One region of the Pantoea sp. R13S299 genome, then DNA from elsewhere that is predicted to be linked to it. Evidence: predicted binding sites of a transcription regulator. Region 1 holds the regulator's gene; each other region holds the start of a gene.
The links. Region 1 encodes PurR, which represses purine synthesis genes. Its sites were predicted from a motif close to CANGCAAACGTTTGCNTG; they were not measured.
Positions count from the first base shown of each region.

Region 2: a site for PurR is predicted at 1,362-1,379, ahead of ACN1CO_RS11275 (NCS2 family permease). Genes of this name have one in related genera too.
Region 3: a site for PurR is predicted at 1,587-1,604, ahead of purM (phosphoribosylformylglycinamidine cyclo-ligase). Genes of this name have one in related genera too.
Region 4: a site for PurR is predicted at 2,120-2,137, ahead of rbsD (D-ribose pyranase). Genes of this name have one in related genera too.

Region 1 covers NZ_JBLYEF010000001.1:985,943-990,155, reverse strand. The annotation lists gene rnt (ribonuclease T) at 1-185, shown strand, start outside; gene ACN1CO_RS04855 (Grx4 family monothiol glutaredoxin) at 229-564, opposite strand; gene ACN1CO_RS04850 (C40 family peptidase) at 930-1,739, shown strand; gene ACN1CO_RS04845 (YnhF family membrane protein) at 1,787-1,876, opposite strand; gene purR (HTH-type transcriptional repressor PurR) at 2,158-3,183, shown strand; gene punR (DNA-binding transcriptional activator PunR) at 3,180-4,085, opposite strand; gene punC (purine nucleoside transporter PunC) at 4,193-4,213, shown strand, end outside.
Region 2 covers NZ_JBLYEF010000002.1:59,016-63,228, forward strand. The annotation lists gene soxR (redox-sensitive transcriptional activator SoxR) at 1-415, shown strand, start outside; gene ACN1CO_RS11270 (glutathione S-transferase family protein) at 455-1,120, shown strand; gene ACN1CO_RS11275 (NCS2 family permease) at 1,478-2,827, shown strand; gene ACN1CO_RS11280 (Na+/H+ antiporter) at 2,973-4,213, shown strand, end outside.
Region 3 covers NZ_JBLYEF010000001.1:2,106,963-2,111,175, reverse strand. The annotation lists gene purN (phosphoribosylglycinamide formyltransferase) at 1-486, opposite strand, end outside; gene purM (phosphoribosylformylglycinamidine cyclo-ligase) at 483-1,523, opposite strand; gene upp (uracil phosphoribosyltransferase) at 1,753-2,379, shown strand; gene uraA (uracil permease) at 2,517-3,800, shown strand; gene hda (DnaA inactivator Hda) at 3,909-4,213, shown strand, end outside.
Region 4 covers NZ_JBLYEF010000006.1:246,863-251,075, reverse strand. The annotation lists gene rbsC (ribose ABC transporter permease) at 1-175, opposite strand, end outside; gene rbsA (ribose ABC transporter ATP-binding protein RbsA) at 172-1,680, opposite strand; gene rbsD (D-ribose pyranase) at 1,688-2,107, opposite strand; gene ACN1CO_RS21580 (YgiW/YdeI family stress tolerance OB fold protein) at 2,290-2,697, opposite strand; gene qseB (quorum sensing response regulator transcription factor QseB) at 2,860-3,531, shown strand; gene qseC (quorum sensing histidine kinase QseC) at 3,519-4,213, shown strand, end outside.

The sequences.
Region 1 (4,213 bases):
CGGTACTGGCGAAAGCCTGTATTGCGGCAGGAATGGAGTTTGATAGTACGCAGGCGCATTCGGCGCTTTATGACACTCAGCAGACGGCAACGCTGTTCTGCGAGCTGGTGAACCGCTGGAAACGGTTAGGTGGCTGGCCACTGCCCTTCGCGGAAGGTGATGCAGAAGCCACGACATCCGCATAAGGGATGCCGCAATGAAAAAGGCCGACATGATGTCGGCCTTTTTTTATTCTGCTTCTTTAAACTTTTCTGCAGTCTCTTTGATCAGCGTCTGCAGTTCACCACGTTGTAACATCTCAACGATAATGTCGCAGCCACCGACCAGCTCGCCATCAACCCACAGCTGCGGGAAAGTTGGCCAGTTAGCGAATTTCGGCATCTCGGCACGAATGTCCGGGTTCTGCAGAATATCCACGTAAGCAAAACGCTCACCACAGGCTGACAGCGCCTGTACCGCCTGTGCAGAGAAACCGCAGCTAGGCAGTTTCGGGGAACCTTTCATGTACAGCAGGATCGGGTTTTCTGCGATCTGGCGCTGAATTTTTTCTACAGTACTCATTATTGCCTTCCTTAATTCGTCACTTCGTGTTTGTTTATTGTAGCGACTTCGCAGCGTGACTGAAAATGAGATTTTGACCGCTGCCCGATTAAATCGCCATCATTGTTAAGTCCCGCTTCGGGACGCCTGATTTCCTGATTATTAACAGCTGGTAACAGTTTAATAATTCGTAATAATTTCGTTGATATAAGACGCTGAAAATGTTCATTTTCAACGCGATTACGTGGGTTGCAAAGATTAATATTAAAAGGCATTACAGTTTTTAAACGAACTGGACTAGAATGGCCTGGGCGCTGATCCTGGATCAGATTAATCTCAACTTTGTCGCGGTGCGTAGTGGCCCTGACAACTTAACTAATCAACGGACTATGCGTTTAATCATTACGCTTTTCATGCTGGCCTTTGCGCAACTGTTTTTCAACGTCGCTGCTGCTTCCCCGCACGCGCCGGTGAACGTCAGTACGCATAAAGCAGAAAAAAAGAGTGCGCGCGACGATGAGCGCCGCAAGCGTCGCCAGGTAAAAACGGTGACCAAAAAAACTCGCCTCAGCCCTGTTCAAAAACTAAAAACGAAAAAACAGAAAAAAGTCGAACTCACTGCTAAACAGACGCCTGCTAAGAAGACCTCGCTTAAAACCGCCCGTATCAGCAAAACCAAAGAAAAAAATAAAGAGAAGAAACGCTATGGTCATCAGCGCCAGCTGAAAACGGCTGAGATCACCACCAGCGAGCCGGGCACGATTAAAATGAGCAAATCCCACCGTCAGCGTTATCAGAAGGCACGCGAAACCGCGATGACCAAGCTGATGGGCCAGTTAGGTAAACCTTATCAGTGGGGCGGCACCTCACCCCATACCGGTTTCGATTGCAGCGGTCTGGTCTGGTACGCCTATAAAGATCTGGTGAAGTTTAAGATCCCGCGTACCGCTAACGAGATGTATCACCTGCGTGACGCCGCGCCCATCAAGCGTGAGTCGCTGGAGAAAGGCGATCTGGTCTTCTTCCGCATTAACGGTCGCGGTACGGCTGACCACGTCGGCGTTTACCTGGGCGATGGTAAGTTTATTCAGTCGCCACGTACCGGCAAAGATATTCAGATCAGCGCATTAGGGGAAGATTACTGGCAGCGCCACTACATCGGTGCCCGTCGGGTGATGACGCCGAGAACCATTCGCTGAGCAGCAGTTCAGTCAGAAAAAAGCCGGGATAATCCCGGCTTTTTTTATTAGTGCAGAATGGCAGTAAAACTAAAGGCCACAATCATCAGCAAACAGCCCACGGAGGTCATTAACGCCAGTTTCAGATCGGTACTCATTGCTTGCTCCTTAGTCATACAATTTATAGGGATATGGCATTTTCCCACACGACCCGGTAAAAATCTCGTTTTATCCGTCCAGCCTTGTTAGAATCCCGCCTTTGTTGCGCAACGCGCGCAACTCTGATTCCGTTTGCGCATCTTTTAAGACGTTTATTCTCCGCCAGCGGCCTGTTTACCGGCCAGAAAAGCTGCATTTTTGCGGAAAAAACCCTGAGCAGACGCAAACGTTTAACACTACGCTTATCATAGAGTTAGATAAGCACTGGAGTCCGATTTTCATGGCAACAATTAAAGATGTGGCAAAACGCGCCGGCGTCTCAACGACCACCGTTTCGCACGTCATCAATAAAACCCGCTTTGTCGCTGAAGAGACGCGCAACGCGGTCTGGCAGGCGATCAAAGAGCTACACTACTCGCCGAGCGCCGTCGCGCGCAGCCTGAAAGTGAACCACACCAAAACGCTGGGCCTGCTTGCCACCTCCAGCGAAGCGCCCTATTTCGCTGAAATTATTGAAGCGGTTGAAAATCACTGTTTTGACAAAGGCTACACGCTGATTCTGGGTAATGCGCATAACGATCTGCAAAAACAGCGCGCCTATCTCAGCATGATGGCGCAGAAACGCGTCGATGGTCTGCTGGTGATGTGTTCTGAGTATCCGGACGACCTGCTGCAGATGCTGGAAGAGAACCGCAATATCCCGATGGTGGTGATGGACTGGGGCGAGTCGCGCGCCGACTTCACCGACACGGTGCTGGATAATGCCTTCCAGGGCGGCTATCTGGCGGGACGCTATCTGATTGAACGCGGACACCGTGATATTGGTGCAATCCCCGGCCAGATGGAGCGCAACACCGGTGGCGGACGCCATGCCGGTTTCCTGAAAGCGCTGGAAGAAGCAGGTATTCAGCCGCGCGCCGAATGGATTGTGCAGGGTGACTTCGAGCCGGAGTCAGGCTATCAGGCGATGCAGCAGATCCTGTCACAGAAACAGCGCCCGACGGCGGTGTTCTGCGGCGGTGACATCATGGCGATGGGCGCGATTTGCGCCGCCGACGAGATGGGCCTGCGCGTCCCGCAGGATATTTCGGTGATCGGTTATGACAATGTGCGCAATGCCCGCTATTTCGCACCGGCCCTGACAACCGTGCATCAGCCTAAAGCCCAACTGGGTGAAAAAGCGCTGGATATGCTGCTGGACCGCATCACCAGTAAGCGTGAAATTTCACAAACGATCGAAGTCCATCCCACGCTGATTGAACGCCGTTCCGTGGCCGATGGTCCGTTCCGCGATTATCGCCGCTAATCCTCGCTTAACCACTCCTGATTAAGCGTTTGCGCATCACCCAGATAGCTGAGCAACCAGCCTGTCGCCGGTGATGCGCGATCCTCAGCCCAGCTGACGCAGCAGGGGCTATCCGGAAATGCCACTGGCAGTGTCAGTTCCACCAGATCGCCGCTGTCGAGCAGGGGTCTGGCAAGATGACCCGGCACCATCGCCACACACAATCCCGCCTGCACGCACTCCAGACCGGTCTGCCATTCCGGCACCACCAGCCTGCGCTGGTTATCCAGCGTCCATGTCATACGGCGCGGCAGCGCTCGCGAGGTATCTTCCAGCACCAGTGAAGGCCAGCTACGCAGCGTGTCATCATCGATCTGGCTCGCCTGCGTTAATGGATGATCGGGCGCGACCACGCAGCGCCAGTTGAGGGTGCCCATATCGCGAAACGCAAAACGTCCGCCCACCGGAATTGCCTGGGTGGCCCCAATCGCGACCTCCACCCGACCATCGGCCAGCGCATCCCAGACGCCGTTAAAGACTTCATAGCTGATGATCAGCTCCATATCGGGGAAGTGCCGATAGAAATCTTTGACCAGTTGCCGGGTGCGCTGAGGTTTGGCGATACGGTCAACGGCAATGCTGAGCTGCCCGCGCCAGCCGTTGGCGAGCTGCTGACACTGTCGCCGGGTGGCAAGCATTTTTTTGATGACGCTGCGCCCTTCCCGGACAAAATGCTCGCCTGCCGGAGTGAGAACCACTTCGCGATGCTGACGCTCAAACAGCGGCACTGCCAGCCAGTTCTCCAGCTGGCGCACCGTGTAGCTGATGGCAGAGGGCACCCGATGTAACTCCTGCGCGGCCGCGCTGAAGCTGCCCCCACGGGCGACCGCGTCAACCACTTCTAATGCATATTCTGACCACATAATCTGCCTTCAAAAATTTTAACAGCAATCGGCAAATATTACCGTTTCACAGCAGCAAACGCACCTCTTACACTCTGCCGCGTTTATCCTGCAAATATGAGAATGAGATGTTGTCGAATAAAGGATTT
Region 2 (4,213 bases), on a different contig from region 1:
GGTCTCGGCGCTGCACTTCTATGAGACCAAAGGGTTGATCTCCAGCACCCGTAACAGCGGTAATCAGCGTCGATACAGCCGCGATGTGCTGCGACGCGTCGCGATTATCAAGATTGCGCAGCGCATCGGCATTCCGCTGGCGACGGTCAGCGATAGCCTGGACCATATTCCGGCGAACAAGCGCATGTCGACGCCGGAGTGGGATGCGCTGACCCAGCACTGGCGTGAAGAGCTGGATAAGCGCATTGAAACCCTGACCCGCCTGCGCAATGACCTGGATGGCTGCATCGGTTGCGGCTGCCTGTCGATGCGTGACTGCCCGCTGCGCAATCCCGGCGACCGGCTGGGTCAGCAGGGTTCGGGTGCGGTGCTACTCGACCCGGAACAGGATGATAAACATCCGGATGTGGAGTGACGTCTATACTTGGTGAAGGTCAAAACACAGGGAATCATGATGATCACCGTTCACCATCTTGAGAAATCGCGCTCGCATCGGGTGCTGTGGCTGCTGGAAGAGCTGGAAGTGCCGTACCAGATGAAACGCTATCAACGCGAACCGACCATGCTGGCCCCGGAGGCGCTGAAAAAAGTGCATCCGCTGGGGAAATCACCGGTCATTACCGACGGCAACCAGGTGGTGGCAGAATCAGGGGCCATTCTCGAATACCTCGAAGAGAAATATGATCACGAGTTCCGGCTCAAAGTCAGTGATGAGGCCTCAAGGCTGCAGTGCCGTTACTGGCTGCACTATGCTGAAGGCTCGCTAATGCCACTGCTGGTGATGAAGCTGATCTTCGGTCAGATGGGCAAAGCACCGGTGCCGTGGCTGCTGCGTCCGGTCGGGGCGGCATTCGGTAAAGGGGTGCAGAAGGCGTTCCTGGATAAACAGCTGAAGCCGCACAGGCAGATGATCGAACAGCATCTGGCGGCCAATCCCTGGTTTGCCGGTCAGCGTTTCTCGATTGCGGATGTCCAGATGAGCTTTCCGCTGCTGGCGCTGGCGCGACGTGCCGGACTGGATCAGATGCCCGCCACCGAGAAATGGCTGGAGACTGTGCAGCAGCGCGCTGCGTGGCAACGCGCGATTGCACAGGGCGGCGAGCTTTCGCTGCCAGGTTAATCCTCTCTCTCCATCGGCGTGGCCTGTCTCTTCACGGCTGCGCCGGTACCCATCCCACTAAAACTGCTTTAACTTCAATGTCTCCGCGTTTCAGGTTGAGGAAGGCCTTGCGCCTGTCAGCCGCTTACGCCTGATCTTTATGCTGAAGAATCTCCCTCTGACAGTTGAAAATGTGCCGCTAAACGCCGGATAATCCCCTGCCTTTTTATCTGGCCGATTTTGACGGCCAACTATCTGCGGCAAGGTAAACGTTTGCCTGGCGGATTTATCCCGACAGTGACGCCGTCTACCCGCTTATTCCAGGGACAGCGATGGTCGCAGAGCGATCCACACAACAAAAATTTTTGAGGCTCAACTATGTCAACTGAATCACGCCCGGCCAGTGGAAAACTGGACGCCTGGTTCTCGATCTCGGCGCGCGGCAGCAGCGTGCGCCAGGAAATTCTGGCCGGACTCACGACCTTCCTGGCGATGGTCTACTCCGTCATTGTGGTGCCGGGAATGCTGGGCAAAGCTGGTTTTTCCCCCTCCGCCGTGTTTGTCGCCACCTGTCTGGTCGCCAGCTTTGGTTCCATCCTTATGGGGCTGTGGGCCAATCTGCCGATGGCGATTGGCTGCGCCATCTCCCTGACCGCCTTTACCGCTTTCAGCCTGGTGCTGGGGCAGCACATTAGCGTGCCGGTCGCGCTGGGCGCAGTGTTCCTGATGGGTCTGCTTTTTACCCTGATCTCGGTGACCGGCATTCGTGCCTGGATCCTGCGTAACCTGCCGATGGGCGTGGCGCACGGCACCGGTGTCGGAATTGGCCTGTTTTTGCTGCTGATTGCCGCTGATGGCGTGGGTCTGGTGGTGAAAAACCCGGCACCGGGCCTGCCGGTGGCACTGGGTCACTTCACCACGTTCCCGGTGATGATGACGCTGCTGGGGCTGGCCGCGATTATTGGCCTGGAGAAGCGCCGGGTGCCGGGCGGCATCCTGCTGACGATTATCGCTATTTCGCTGCTGGGCCTGATCTTTGACCCGGCGGTGAGCTATCAGGGATTGTTTGCACTGCCAAGTCTGCGTGACGCCAGCGGTCAGTCGCTGCTGTTCAGCCTCGATATTATGGGTGCCATGAAACCTGCGGTGCTGCCCAGCGTACTGGCGCTGGTGATGACGGCGGTCTTTGATGCCACCGGCACCATTCGCGCAGTGGCGGGTCAGGCAAACCTGCTGGATAAACAGGGCCAGATTATCAATGGTGGCCGTGCGCTGACCAGCGACTCGGTCAGCAGCCTGTTCGCGGGTCTGGTGGGTGCGTCACCGGCTGCGGTCTATATCGAATCGGCGGCAGGAACGGCGGCGGGCGGTAAAACCGGTCTTACCGCGATTGTGGTCGGCCTGCTGTTCCTCGCCATCCTGTTTATGTCGCCGCTGGCTTATCTGGTGCCCGCTTACGCGACTGCGCCTGCCTTAATGTATGTCGGTCTGCTGATGCTCAGTAACGTGGCGAAAGTCGACTTCGGTGATTTCGTCGATGCGATGTCGGGCCTGTTAACGGCAGTGATCATCGTGCTCACCTGCAACATCGTGACCGGTATCATGATCGGTTTCGCCAGCCTTGTGGTGGGCCGTCTGTTCGCCGGTGAATGGCGTAAGCTCAACGTCGGCACCGTGATTATTGCCGTCGCGCTGGTGGCGTTTTACGCCGGTGGCTGGGCGATCTGACTGTATATCCGGGCGTGCGGCTGCGCGTCCGGAATTTTTCACTTTTTTCCCGCCCGGCGCACGCGTAGCTGACAATCTTCATCGCCGTTTGTTTTACACTTTAGCGCTTAACCAATGATTGAAAGAAACGACGCCTAAGGAAAGCATGGAAATCTTTTTTACTATTCTCATCATGACGCTGGTCGTGTCGCTCTCTGGCGTTGCGGCCCGCATTCTCCCTTTTCAGATCCCGTTGCCGCTGGTTCAGATCGCCGTAGGTGCGATGCTGGCCTGGCCAACGTTTGGTCTGCATGTCGACTTTGACCCGGAGCTGTTTCTGGTGCTGTTCATTCCGCCACTGCTGTTCGCAGATGGCTGGAAAACACCGATCAGTGAGTTCCTGCATCATGGTCGCGAGATTATTGGCTTAGCCCTGGCGCTGGTCCTGATTACCGTGATTGGTATCGGCTATCTGATCTACTGGATGGTGCCAGGTATCCCGCTGATCCCGGCCTTTGCGCTGGCGGCGGTGCTGTCGCCGACCGATGCCGTGGCGCTCTCCGGCATTGTCGGTGAAGGCCGCATTCCCAAGAAGATTATGTCGATCGTGCAGGGTGAAGCCCTGATGAACGATGCATCGGGCCTGGTATCACTGAAATTTGCCGTAGCCGTTGCCATGGGCACCATGGTATTTACCTGGGGCGGTGCCAGCGTTGAGTTCATGAAAGTCGCCATTGGCGGCCTGATTGCCGGTGTGGCGATCTGCTGGCTGTACGGGAAATCACTGCGCCTGTTCAGCCGCTGGAGCGGGGATGACCCGGCGACCCAGACCGTGCTGCTGCTGCTGCTGCCGTTCGCCTCTTACCTGATTGCCGAACATCTGGGTGTCTCAGGCATCCTGGCGGCCGTGGCTGCCGGTATGACTATCACCCGTTCCGGTATTATTCGTCAGGCACCGCTCGCGATGCGCCTGCGTGCTAACAGCGTCTGGCAGATGCTGGAATTCATCTTCAACGGCATGGTCTTCCTGATGCTGGGCCTGCAGTTGCCTGACATTCTGCAGACCTCTATCGACCAGGCTCAGGCTGATACTAACGTCGAGCTGTGGATGCTGTTCGCCGATATCGGACTGGTCTATCTGGCGCTGATGCTGGTGCGTTTTGGCTGGCTGTGGATCATGCAGCGTCTGAGCAAACGTCTGTTGAAGAAGAAGCCGCTGGAGTTTGCTAACTACTCGCTGCGTGAGCTGCTGATCGCCACTTTTGCCGGGGTGCGCGGGGCGATTACCCTGGCGGGTGTGCTGTCGATTCCACTGTACCTCACTTCGGGTGAGCCCTTCCCGGCGCGCTATGAGCTGGTGTTTATCGCCACTGGCGTGATTCTGGTCTCATTGCTGGTGGGCGTGGT
Region 3 (4,213 bases), 1.1 Mb from region 1:
ACTGTCGCCAGGAAAGACCGGAACTTTGGCCTGCAGGATCACCGGACCGCCATCCAGTTCGTCCGTCACGAAATGTACGGAAGTGCCATGTTCGCTGTCGCCATTTTCCAGCGCCTGACGATGGGTATGCAGACCCGGATATTTCGGCAGGAGGGAAGGATGGATATTCAGCAGGCGATCGTGAAAATGCGCCACGAAAGCGCTGCTGAGAATGCGCATATAACCGGCCAGCACGATCAAATCCGGACGGTAGGCTTCGATTTCAGCAATGAGCCGACGATCAAAGGCTTCACGGTCAGCGAAGTCGCTGGCGGCAAGCGCGTGGGCGGGAATCCCCGCCTCCTGCGCCCGCGTCAGGCCATAAGCGGCGGCACGGTTGCTGAACACGGCAGCGACGCTGCCGTGAATCCGCCCGCTTTCACAGGCGTCAAGGATGGACTGAAGGTTACTTCCGTTGCCGGAAATCAGTACAACCAGCTTCTTCATCCGTTGATGACCACACGCTCTTCGGCATCAGACGCTTTAATCACGCCGAGCTTCCAGGCTTTCTCGCCTGCGGCCTGCATCAGCGCAATCGCTTTGTCCGCATCAGCCGGGCTGAGAGCAATGATCATGCCGACGCCGCAGTTAAAGGTACGGTACATCTCGAAACGGCTGACGTTGCCCGCCTGCTGTAACCAGCTGAAGACCGCCGGCCACTGCCAGCTCTTCTCGTCGATGACGGCCTGGGTATTGTCAGGCAGCACGCGCGGAATATTCTCCCAGAAGCCGCCGCCGGTCAGGTGTGCGATAGCGTGCACATCGACCTGCTCAATCAGGCTCAGGATATTTTTCACGTAGATGCGGGTCGGTTCCAGCAGATGATCGGCCAGCGGTTTGCCTTCCAGCTGTTCAGCCAGCGGATCGGTGTTGCTGACTTCCAGAATCTTGCGCACCAGTGAATAGCCGTTGGAGTGCGGGCCGCTGGAGCCGAGGGCGATCAGCACGTCGCCATCCTGCACCTTGCTGCCATCAATAATTTCTGACTTTTCCACCACGCCGACACAGAAACCGGCTACGTCGTAATCTTCGCCGTGATACATGCCTGGCATCTCAGCGGTTTCACCGCCTACCAGCGCACAACCCGACTGCAGACAACCTTCGGCGATGCCGGTGATCACCGCAGAGGCGGTATCCACATCCAGTTTGCCGGTGGCGTAGTAGTCGAGGAAGAAGAGCGGCTCAGCGCCCTGAACCACCAGGTCGTTAACGCACATCGCGACCAGGTCAACGCCAATGGCATCGTGACGTTTGAGATCCATCGCCAGACGCAGCTTGGTGCCAACGCCATCGGTGCCGGAGACCAGCACAGGTTCACGGTATTTTTGCGGCAGCGCGCAAAGCGCACCAAAACCGCCCAGTCCACCCATCACTTCCGGGCGACGCGTCTTTTTCACTACGCCTTTAATACGGTCAACCAGAGCGTTACCAGCATCAATATCAACACCGGCGTCTTTGTAACTGAGAGAGGTTTTGTCGGTCACTGCGAGGTCCCCACGCGAGTTGCGGTTGGTGGTTTAAAATAAAGCGCGGCAATTCTATCAGTGCAGGCAAACGTTTGCGAGTCCGGCATTGCGCATCGGGCGATTTTCATTAATCCTCTATTTGTCCCGGTAAATCCCGCGGCTTTGCGCAAGAGCAGGTGGCGCAGAGCGCAAAAGGCGGTATAATCCCGCGATTTTTTTTAGCTCAACTCATTCCGGGAGAACACCAATGAAGATCGTGGAAGTCAGACACCCGCTGGTCAAACATAAACTGGGCCTGATGCGTGAGCATGATATCAGTACAAAGCGTTTTCGCGAGCTGGCCTCTGAAGTGGGCAGCCTGCTGACCTACGAAGCGACCGCCGATCTGGAAACAGAGCGCGTCACCATTGAGGGCTGGAACGGCCCGGTAGAGATCGATCAGATCAAAGGCAAAAAAATCACGGTGGTCCCGATCCTGCGTGCCGGCCTGGGCATGATGGAAGGGGTGCTGGAGCACGTTCCCAGCGCACGTATCAGCGTGGTCGGTGTTTACCGTGATGAAGAGACTCTGGAGCCGGTTCCCTATTTCCAGAAGCTGGTCTCTAACATCGAAGAGCGCCTGGCGCTGGTGGTCGACCCGATGCTGGCGACCGGTGGCTCCATGATTGCTACTATCGACCTGCTGAAGAAAGCGGGCTGCACCAGCATCAAAGTACTGGTTCTGGTTGCCGCACCAGAAGGGATTGCCGCGCTGGAGAAAGCGCATCCTGACGTTGAGCTTTATACTGCGTCAGTGGATCAGGGACTGAACGAAAAGGGTTACATCATTCCCGGGCTCGGCGATGCCGGGGACAAGATTTTCGGAACCAAATAAATCGCACAGCCGACCAGAGAGTCGGCTTTTTTTTGGCAAAAAAACGCCCCGAATGGATTCGTTCTGCCGCAAGGCGCACCTGCTGCTGTGCCAGAGGCGCGAATCCCCGGGGATAAAAAAACATAAGGGGATAAATGATGACTCGTCGCGCCATTGGCGTCAGTGAACGACCGCCGTTACTGCAAACCATTCCACTCAGCCTGCAACACCTGTTCGCCATGTTTGGTGCCACGGTACTGGTTCCGATTCTGTTCCACATCAACCCGGCGACGGTGCTGTTATTTAACGGCGTCGGCACACTGATTTATCTCTTTATCTGTAAAGGCAAAATTCCTGCCTACCTTGGTTCAAGCTTTGCCTTTATCTCGCCGGTGCTGCTGTTGCTGCCGCTGGGTTACGAGGTTGCGCTGGGCGGATTTATCCTGTGCGGTGTGCTGTTCTGCATCGTTGCGCTGATTGTGAAACGCGCCGGAACCGGCTGGCTCGACGTGATGTTTCCGCCTGCGGCGATGGGCGCCATTGTCGCCGTCATCGGTCTGGAGCTGGCGGGTGTCGCCGCGAATATGGCCGGCCTGCTGCCCGCTGAAGGCAGTGCGCCCGACAGTAAAACCGTGCTGATTTCGCTGGTCACGCTGGGCGTCACGGTCTTCGGTTCGGTGCTGTTCCGTGGCTTCCTGGCGATCATCCCGATTCTGGTGGGCGTGGTGGCGGGGTATCTGCTCTCCGCGTTTATGGGCATCGTTGACTGGAGCGGCGTAGTCAAAGCCCCGTGGTTTGCGCTGCCAACCTTCTATACGCCGCGCTTTGAGTGGGTGGCGATGCTGACGATTCTGCCTGCGGCGCTGGTGGTCATTGCTGAGCATATCGGTCATCTGGTGGTCACCGCCAACATCGTGAAAAAAGATCTGATTCGCGATCCTGGCCTGCATCGTTCGATGTTTGCCAACGGCTTATCCACCGTGATCTCCGGCTTCTTTGGCTCCACGCCCAATACCACCTACGGCGAAAACATTGGTGTGATGGCAATTACCCGCGTCTACAGTACCTGGGTGATTGGCGGCGCGGCGATTCTGGCGATCCTGCTCTCCTGCGTCGGCAAACTGGCGGCGGTGATCCAGGCGATCCCGGTTCCGGTCATGGGCGGCGTATCGCTGCTGCTGTATGGCGTGATTGGCGCATCCGGTATCCGCGTGTTGATCGAATCCAAAGTGGATTACAACAAAGCGCAGAACCTGATCCTTACCTCGGTGATCCTGATCATCGGCGTCAGTGGTGCGAAGGTGCATATCGGTGCGGCGGAGCTGAAAGGCATGGCGCTGGCGACGATCGTGGGTGTCGGCCTGGCGCTGATCTTCCGGGTGATTTCGTGGCTCAGACCGGAAGAAGTGGTGCTGGAGGCTGAAGAACCGCGCGAGCATTGATCGCAGCGAGCCTGAGAGGATCCGGGGCAGGGACGCCCCATTCATCTCTTTCTGAAAACTGTGTTAGACTTCCCCCGATTTTTTGCTTGTTCTCTTGCTGAGGTGCTTCTGAACACGCCGGCACAATTGTCATTGCCACTCTATTTACCTGACGATGAAACCTTCTCCAGCTTCTGGCCGGGGGAAAACCCGTCGCTGATTGCCGCCCTAAAAGGCGCTCTTAATCAACAACATGGCAGCTATCTCTACTTCTGGTCACGCGAAGGCGGTGGGCGGAGCCATCTGCTGCACGCCGCTTGCGCCGAAATGTCAGCGCGCAGCGAAGCGGTCGGTTACGTTCCGCTGGATAAACGCACCTGGTTTGTGCCGGAAGTACTGGAAGGGATGGAGCAGCTGTCACTGGTCTGCATCGA
Region 4 (4,213 bases), on a different contig from region 1:
TGGCGTTAACCGAGGTCTGCTGCAGAATGTTGAACAGGTTAGCCACGGTAAAGAAGTTCGGGCTCTGGCTGGCCACCACGGCGATCAGCACCATCAGCGCAATCAGCGACTTCTGTTCCAGTAGCCAGCTTTTGCTAAACCAGCGACGGCTGGCCGGTAAAGTTTGGGTCGTCATACCACTAAATCCTCGCTGTGTTGCTTGCCTACGGCGGCTGCCATCAGGCTTTCCTGAGTGGCTTCTTCTCGGGTAAATTCGCCGCTGATACGGCCTTCATGCATCACCAGAATCCGATCGCTCATGCCCAGTACTTCCGGCATTTCCGAGGAGACCAGGATGATGCTCAGCCCTTCGGCTTTAAACTGGTTAATCAGCTGGTAGATCTCTTTCTTCGCACCGACATCCACACCGCGTGTCGGTTCGTCCAGAATCAGCACGTTGGGCCGGGTCATCAGACCACGGGCAATCGCCACTTTCTGCTGGTTGCCGCCTGAAAGCAGGCCAATCGGCTGCTCCATGGAAGGCGTTTTCACATTGAAAAGACGGATAAAATCGCCCACCGCCAGCTGCTCTGCTGCGTGTTTCAGCGTGCCGCTGCCGTGACTGAAATAGCGCAACGCCGTCAGCGACATGTTCTCTTTCACTGACATGCCCAGTACCAGGCCATCGCGCTTACGATCTTCGGAGATATAGACGATGCCGTTCGCCAGTCCATCCTGCGGCGAGCGCGTCACGACTTCCCGGCCATTGAGCCACAGGTTGCCTTCGCGACGCGGCAATGCGCCGTACAGCACTTTCATCAGTTCGGTACGGCCCGCGCCCATCAGGCCGGAAACGCCGAGGATTTCACCTTTGCGCAGGCTGAAGCTAACGTTCTCCACGCCCGGTCCGCTGACGTTCTCCACTTTCAGCCGCACGTCGCCTGGCGCCTGATCAATATGAGGATATTGATCTTCCAGCTTACGTCCGACCATCATCTCGATCAGGCTCTCTTCGGTCAGCTCGCTAACCGGACGTTCAGCAATAAACTGACCGTCGCGGAACACCGTAACGTCATCGCAGATCTCAAAGATCTCTTTCATGCGATGCGAGATATAAACGATGCCGCAGCCCTGGGCTTTCAGTTCGTTGATGACCCGGAACAGCGACAGCGTTTCGGTATCGGTCAGCGCATCAGTCGGTTCATCCATGATGATGACCTGCGACTCAAAACTCAGGACTTTGGCGATTTCGACCATCTGCTGATCGCCAATCGACAAGTCGCCCACCAGCTTGTGGCTGTTGAAGCGCAGATTAAGCCGTTTAAGGAGCGCATCCGCTTCGGCATACATACGCGGCCACTGGATACGGCCAAAACGACCCACATATTCGCGACCGAGGAAAATATTCTCCGCCACGGTTAACTGAGGGATCAGGTTCAGTTCCTGATGGATAATGCCAATGCCCGCTTCCTGAGACGCTTTCGGTCCACTGAAACGGGTCTCTTTGCCGAGCCAGCGCAGCGTACCGGCATCATACTGGTAGATCCCGGTCAGCACTTTCATCATGGTGGACTTACCTGCGCCGTTCTCGCCCACCAGCGCCATCACGCGTCCTGCCCGGACATTCAGCGATGCGCCCTTAAGGGCTTTCACACCCGGAAAGGATTTTTCAATGCCGTCGAGTTGCAGTAAAGGTTGCATAGCGGCCTCAGAAGGTCACACCGGCGCTGAGGATGACATTCGCATACGGAGAACACTCTCCGCTGCGAATGACCGCCTGACTACGCTGCGTTTGTTGTTTGAATTGTTCATGACTGGTGTAGCTGATGGTGATGATATTCCCCTGGTGCTGTTGCAAGGCTTCGAGCACGGCGATAAGCGCACTATGAAGTTGCGGATTATGCTGCTTAATCTCTTCCGCGATCAGGGCGCTCTCTACCTGCATCTCCAGTGCGACAGCATTAACCACCTGCATAAAATCGGGCGTACCCGGCGTGAGCGCTAAGTCGATGCGCTGCGGTCCTGCCGGAATGGGCAGGCCTGCATCGGCAATCGTCAGCGTATCCGTGTGTCCCAGGCGGGCAATCACATGAGAGAGTTCAGCGTTTAACAGGCGACCTTTTTTCATCTTTTCACTCCACAGCGAAACGTTTCGCTGCGTGGAGTGTATGAAAAGCCGTCATCAACTCAACTGGCAAAGAAGAAATCTGTGATCACCATCGAAACGTTTCGCTCACGCGGGGGATAATTTGCATTAAGGCGGGGAATGGAACGAAAAAAGGGCCGCGAATGCGGCCCTGAAGAAAAAGATTAAGGCAGTTTCTTAACCTGCTTAACGTCCATCTCAATGCTGTTGAAATCTTTATCCAGTTCACCCGTCAGCTCAACGTTATCTTTGGGCGTGATGGTCTGTCCGTTCCAGTGCTTATGGTCGATTTCGACGTTCATGGTGCCGGTCTGGTCGCGGAACAGATAATCTTCCTTGCCGATCTGTTTCTCCAGCTTGCCGCGCACGGTGATCCAGCTGTCATCTTTCATCTCTTCAGCCTGCTTCACAGTCACCACACTGGTGTGATCGGCACTGAAGCCGCCCTGACCGGCTGCTGACTGCGTCGGTGCGGCCGGCGCGCTGGGATCAACAAATCCGCCCTGCTGCGCAGCGAAAACCGGGGCGGAAGCCAGCATAACGACGGCCAGAATTGCAGCGTGCTTTTTCATGGTGTACCCCTTTCTCAGTGGTGTTTTCGGTTTGAATACGCCCAGTTGACCATAGAGTTCTTAACGGCTTCTTAAGCGTTAAAAATAAGCTATTTTCGCCGAAATCAGCTGTACAGAGAGGAAGTTGCTTCGTATAAAGCGCTATCGGAACAGGGAGACGTGATGCGTATTTTACTGATTGAAGACGATCGCTTAATTGGCGACGGTATCAAAGCGGGGCTGAGCAAACTGGGCTTCAGCGTTGACTGGTTTACCTCTGGTGAGTCGGGCTTTAACGCGCTGGAGGCCGCGCCATGGGATGCGGTGATTCTGGATCTCTCTCTGCCTGAGCGGGATGGACTCGATATCCTGCGACAGTGGCGACAGCAGGGCAACGATGTGCCGGTACTGATACTGACCGCCCGCGATGCGCTCGATCAGCGGGTTGAAGGCCTGCAGATGGGAGCCGATGACTATCTGTGTAAGCCCTTTGCCCTAACAGAAGTGGCCGCTCGCTTACAGGCGCTGATCCGCCGCCGTCACGGCCAGCTGCAGCCCGAACTGCGCCACGGTAACGTGGTGCTGATCCCCGGCAGCCACAGTGTGACGCGCAAGGGTGAGGCGATTGAGTTGAAAAGCCGCGAACTGGCGCTGCTGGAACTCTTTATGCGAAATCCGGGCAGGGTGCTGACGCGCAGTCAGCTGGAAGAGAAGCTCTACAGCTGGGACGCCGACGTTTCCAGCAATGCGGTGGAAGTGCATATCCATCATCTGCGTAAAAAGCTGGGCAGCGCGTTTATCCGCACGCTGCACGGCGTCGGTTATACCCTGGGGGCCGCCGGATGCGATCAATGAGTCTGTTTCTGCGGCTGGGCATCGGTTTTGTGCTGTTGCTCGGCCTCTGCTGGGCCAGCGCCAGCCTGAGTGCCTGGCATCAGACCCGTGAAACCCTTGATGAGCTTTTTGATACCCAGCAGATGCTGCTGGCCAAACGTCTGCTGACGCTGGATTTCTCCTCGCTGGACAACACAACGCTGCCCAGAACCAAAGAGATGCTGCGCCACCATCGCGGCGAACAGGATGATGATGCGCTGGCCTTTGCTGTCTTCACGCATGACGGCAGACAGGTGATGAATGATGGCGATAATGGCCGCTACCTGCCGTTTGAGGCGGACTATCAGGGATTTCATGATGGCCAGCTCACCAATGATGACGATCGCTGGCGGTTTGTCTGGCTAACCACGCCTGACAAGCAGTTCCGGGTGGTGGTGGGTCAGGAGTCGGAATACCGTGACGACATGACGCGGGATGTGATGAAAGCCAGCGTCCTGCCCTGGCTAATCGCGCTGCCCTTTATGTTGCTGCTGCTGATCGGGCTGGTCTGGTATGAACTGCGGCCGCTGAAGACGCTGGCACAGCAGCTGGCGCAACGTGCGCCCGATGATGATACGCCGCTGCAGGCAGACCGCGTGCCGAAAGAGGTGCAACCGCTGATGGTCGCGCTCAATGGCCTGTTCAGCCGCATCAGCGCCATGAT